Regions from separate parts of the Marinobacter bohaiensis genome, predicted to be linked through region 1. Evidence: predicted binding sites of a transcription regulator. Region 1 holds the regulator's gene; the other holds the start of a gene.
The links. The regulator sigma-54, encoded in region 1, starts transcription at its own class of promoters, with help from an activator protein. The targets are predictions, from matches to a motif close to ANTGGCATNNANNTTGCTNT.

Region 1 (2,396 bases):
CAGGGTCACCTGACAGTTGCTGATGTGGTCGAAATGGCGTTCGAGTTTTTCAAACTTGCCGGAGACATAGTCTTTCAGAGCGGGAGTCAATTCGACATGGTGACCTGACATATTGAGTTGCATAGGCTTCTCCTGTTGTCGATATGGCCGGGAGCAGAGAAGCTCCCGACGTTGAGCCCGTCGCACTCAGCGACGTTTGAAAACCGACTCTGGCTGGCCCTGGGCGCTTGCGTCTCAGACCAGTCTCTTGCGTTCGTTGGACGGCGGGATGTGCATCGCCTCGCGATACTTGGCGACCGTCCGTCGTGCCACCTTGATGCCCTGGTCCCCGAGCAGCGCTGCAATCTTGCTGTCGCTGAGGGGTTTCTTCGGGGTTTCGGCGGCGACCAGTTTCTTGATCATGGCACGAATTGCCGTGGAGGAACATTCACCGCCCTCGTTCGTGCTCACATGACTGGAGAAAAAGTACTTCAGCTCGAAGATACCGCGCGGCGTATGCATGTATTTCTGGGTGGTGACCCGGGAAATGGTCGATTCATGCATGCTCACTGCCTGGGCAATGTCCGAGAGGATCAACGGCTTCATGGCTTCCTCGCCATGATCCAGAAATCCCTGCTGATGTTCAACGATCCGGGTGGCAACTTTCAGCAGGGTCTCGTTGCGACTCTGCAGACTCTTGATGAACCATTTGGCCTCCTGCAACTGATCGCGCAGGTAGGTGTTGTCGGCACTGTTGTCGGCCCGGCGGATCAGCGCCGCGTAGCCGGCATTGACCCGGATGCGCGGGGCAATTTCGGGATTGAGTTCGACGCGCCAGCGGCCCTTCTGCTTGGACACCACCACATCCGGCACCACGTAATCCGGCTCGGCCTGGTCGAGGGAGTCGCCCGGCCGCGGGTTGAGCGTCTGGATCAGGGCCAGTACGCACTTCAGCTGCTCTTCGCTGAGGCGACTGCGGCGCAGCAACTGGGCGTAATCGCGATTACCCAGCAGGTTGATGTAGTGGCTGATCACCAGCCGTGCCTGGGGCAGCCAGGGGGTATCCGGTGGCAGCTGGTTGAGCTGGATCAGGAGGCACTCCTGAAGGTCCCGTGCGAACACGCCCGGCGGGTCGAAATGCTGCAGGCGGCGCAGCACGGCCTCAACTTCGTCCAGTTCCAGCGGATCTTCCTCGCTGTCGTCGACCAGCCCGGCGTGGATGTCTTCCAGTGTCGAGATCAGGTAGCCGCGCGGGTCCACCGAGTCGAGCAGGGCGTGAGCAATGGCGCGGTCGCGCTCGCCCATGGGGGTGAGGTTGAGCTGCCAGAGCAGGTGGTCCTGCAGGGTCTCGGTGGGGGAGTTGCGTGATTCGAAGTCGGTGTCGTCGTCTTCTTCGCTGCGCGCCGCCGGTGCCGGGGCGGACTGGTAGATGTCGTCCCAGGCGGTGTCGACCGGCAGGTCATCGGGGATTTCCTGGTTGGTATCGGTGTTCCAGTCGGGTTCGGCCGGCTCGTCCCAGCTATCGTCGTCCTGCGTGGTGTCGTTGCTGTCCTCGCTGTTGCCGTCAGCGGACGCGTCCTCACCGTCGCTCTCATTATCAGCGGCGCCGTCTTCCTCTTCCGAGGTTTCCAGCATGGGGTTGGATTCGAGCGCTTGCTGGATTTCCTGTTGTAAGTCCAGCGTGGAAAGTTGCAGCAGGCGGATTGCCTGTTGCAACTGGGGTGTCATGGTGAGCTGTTGACCCAGCTTCAGCTGAAGCGAAGCTTTCATTACCATTGATTTAGTCCCGTCACCCTGTGGCCATCGACTGAGTTATTGCGCCTGGGCAAGACCTGTCCGGATGTCTCCGGACCTTGAAAACGCTCGTGTCAGAGGTCGGTCCGGCTTGCCAAGCAAATTCTTTGCCGAAGTTTACTGCTATGGGTGTCCCGATGACAATGTCTTGGTCGGCGGATATGCCTCGAGAGGTTAGCCGACCCTGTTTCGAGTTTAGCGTTTTGGCGCCCACTGCGATACCCATACCCGATTGACGGGCTCACATGTGGAATTCGTTGCCCAGGTAGACTTCCTTGACCTGCTGGTTGGCCAGGATCTCCTCAGACTGTCCGGATGCGATAATATGGCCGCCGCTGACGATGTAGGCGTTTTCGCAGATATCCAGGGTTTCGCGCACGTTATGGTCGGTGATCAGCACACCGATGCCCTTGTCGCGCAGATGGCGGATGATCTGCTTGATGTCGCTGACCGAGATCGGGTCGACACCGGCAAAGGGCTCGTCCAGCAGGATGAAGGCCGGCTCCATCGCCAGCGCCCGGGCAATCTCCACGCGCCGGCGCTCCCCACCCGACAGGGCCATGCCCAGGCTGTCCCGGATATGCGTGATGTGGAATTCTTCCAGCAGGTTTTCCAGCCTCTCG
Region 2 (2,396 bases), on a different contig from region 1:
AGTCGGCCCTGAGCGGCCCGTCCAACTGGTCCTGCGAATATCGGGTCTGCGGGGACACCATGGCCCAGTTCAACCCGCTGCCCCTGCTGCTGCACATCTGCATGGAAGTGCCGGGCCTGAGGCGGCGCGGTGGCGAGGTATACACGATACTGGCGGAGCTCTACACCAATGCGTTGGAGCATGGCGTGCTGCAGTTGCCGTCGAGCTGGAAGAGCTCGCCGGAAGGTTTTGGCCGCTATTACGCTGAGCGGGCCCGCCGGCTGAAGACCGTGGTGGACGATGCCATCAGTTTCCGGTTATCCCATCGGATCGGCCGTAACGGCGGCCAGTTGACGGTGGTGTGCCAGGATAGCGGCGACGGCTTCAACTATAATGAGGGAAAACTGTCGACACTCGACCAGAAAGGCTATGCGGGCCGGGGGTTGGCCCTGCTGCGGGAACTCTGCGACTCGCTGACGCACCGGGGCAGCGGTAACGAGGTGGAAGCGATTTACAGCTGGACCTTTGACCCGGACGACCATGACTGACATCACAGGTTGATATCCACAAGGCTTCCGGGCACGGTATGCCCGAATTGGAGCCCGCGCGACGGCACGTCCACCGGCCCTGCCGCAGGCAGGAGGCGAAACCAGCCTGGCGGCGGGCGGTCGCAGTGCAAGGAGACGATCATGAACGACAAGCCGCATCTGGACGATGAAGCGCTTGCAGAGCTACGCGAAGTCATGGAAAGCGAGTTCGACGTGCTGATAACGACCTACCTGAACGACTCCCGCGAGCGCCTCGACACGCTGCGCTCGGCCCTGGGCAGTCGCAATACCGATGCCTTTACCAAGTCCGCGCACAGCTTCAAGGGCAGCTGCATCAACATTGGCGCTCCCCGGCTGGGAGCCCTGTGTGGCGATGCGGAGCTGGCCGGCAAGGAAGGACGACTGGATGCCGCGGCCGATGTGTTGACCGACATCGAGGACGAATTCTCGGTGGTCCGCGGTCTGCTGGAAAATACGCTGGCCCGCTGATTCAGGGAGCCCCGGGCGCAAACGGGGCCCGGCCGTCCTTTCCAGGAGGGGGCTTTACAGGGGCGCCCTTTCCAGGAAGGTCCTTTCCGGGGCGGCGCCTGGGCGATTGGCATCCTTGTTGCTGAGCTTCCTCCAAACCGTTTGATTTGTGCCAAAGCGGCAAGGGGTTGCCATGTCTGGATTGGTGTTGACACCCGTTTCGTCCACGTCCGGAAATTCGACTGAAAGCGTGAAGAATAATGCGGCTTCGGAGTCTTCCACCGAAGCCTTCAACGAGGTATCGGCGCGCGAGCAGTCGCGTCTTGAGGCTCGCGAGCAGCGGCAGCAACGTGCCGAACAGCGGGCCGAGGACCAGCGCCGCGCCGATCAGCGCCTGGAGGAAAAACAGGCGGAGGAACGGCGGCTGTCGGACCAGCGTGCGGAGGATCGCCAGCGCGCTGACCAGCAGGCGGAACGCCAAACCGAGAAGTCACGCGCTGAAGACGCTCGAGCTGAAGACCGCCGCAGCGCCGAACGCAGCGACAGGGCCGATAAAGCCCGCGACGATGAGGCGCTGACCGCGGATCGTTCCGACCGTGGGCGTGATGCCGATTCCGACAAGGCCCGGACGGCCGAACAGGTGAGTGACGAAAGCCGGCAGGAGAGCGACGACGATACCGAAATCACCGACAAGGCCAGTCTGCCCTTCCTGTTCAGTACGCCCACCGATGCCACGGCCCTGAAGGGCGCGCCGAGTGCCGCCACCGCGGTCCAGGGCTCGGCTGCCATCGGCGGCCAGCCGGGCACCCCCAAGCTGAGCCAGCTTCTGGACAAGGCGCTGGCGGCGGGCCAGGGAGCTTCTGACGCGGGAGCGCTCAAGGAAGGTCTGACCACAACGGCGAAGGGCGATCAGGCCGGCATCCTGCTGGGCAAGGCCGCGACCCCCGACGGCAAGGCGATTGATTTTTCCAGTCAACTGGCCCGTCTGCAGGGGGACAGCCAGTCCGGCAACCTGCAGAATAATGCCACCAGCCTGCAGCGCGGTCTGGAAGGGCGAGACGCCATGGCCGGACTGAAGAGCTATTCCACCAGCGTGGACCTGCCGGTGCAGCATGCCGAGTGGGGTGAGAAGGTCGCCGGCAAACTGGCGTGGTTGACCAGCCAGCGCATGTCCGCCGCCGAGATTCACATCACGCCGCCCGACCTGGGCCCGCTGGAGGTTCGCGTCCAGGTCCAGCAAGACCAGGCCCATGTCACCGTGCACGCCACCCATTCGGCGGTTCGTGACCAGCTCGAACTCAACGGCCATCGCCTGCGTGATATGCTGCAGGAGAACGGGCTGAACCTGGACCGGTTCGAGGTCTCGGCGGAGACACCGGACCAGCAGGGCGGGCAGCAGCA

Region 2: a site for sigma-54 is predicted at 1,122-1,141, ahead of DKK67_RS17060 (flagellar hook-length control protein FliK). Genes of this name have one in related genera too.

The regions. Positions count from the first base shown of each region.
Region 1 is NZ_QGEH01000001.1:1,653,111-1,655,506, forward strand. It holds gene hpf (ribosome hibernation promoting factor) at 1-123, opposite strand, end outside; gene DKK67_RS07385 (RNA polymerase factor sigma-54) at 235-1,749, opposite strand; gene lptB (LPS export ABC transporter ATP-binding protein) at 2,015-2,396, opposite strand, start outside.
Region 2 is NZ_QGEH01000004.1:89,493-91,888, reverse strand. It holds gene DKK67_RS17070 (ATP-binding SpoIIE family protein phosphatase) at 1-527, shown strand, start outside; gene DKK67_RS17065 (Hpt domain-containing protein) at 669-1,016, shown strand; gene DKK67_RS17060 (flagellar hook-length control protein FliK) at 1,246-2,396, shown strand, end outside.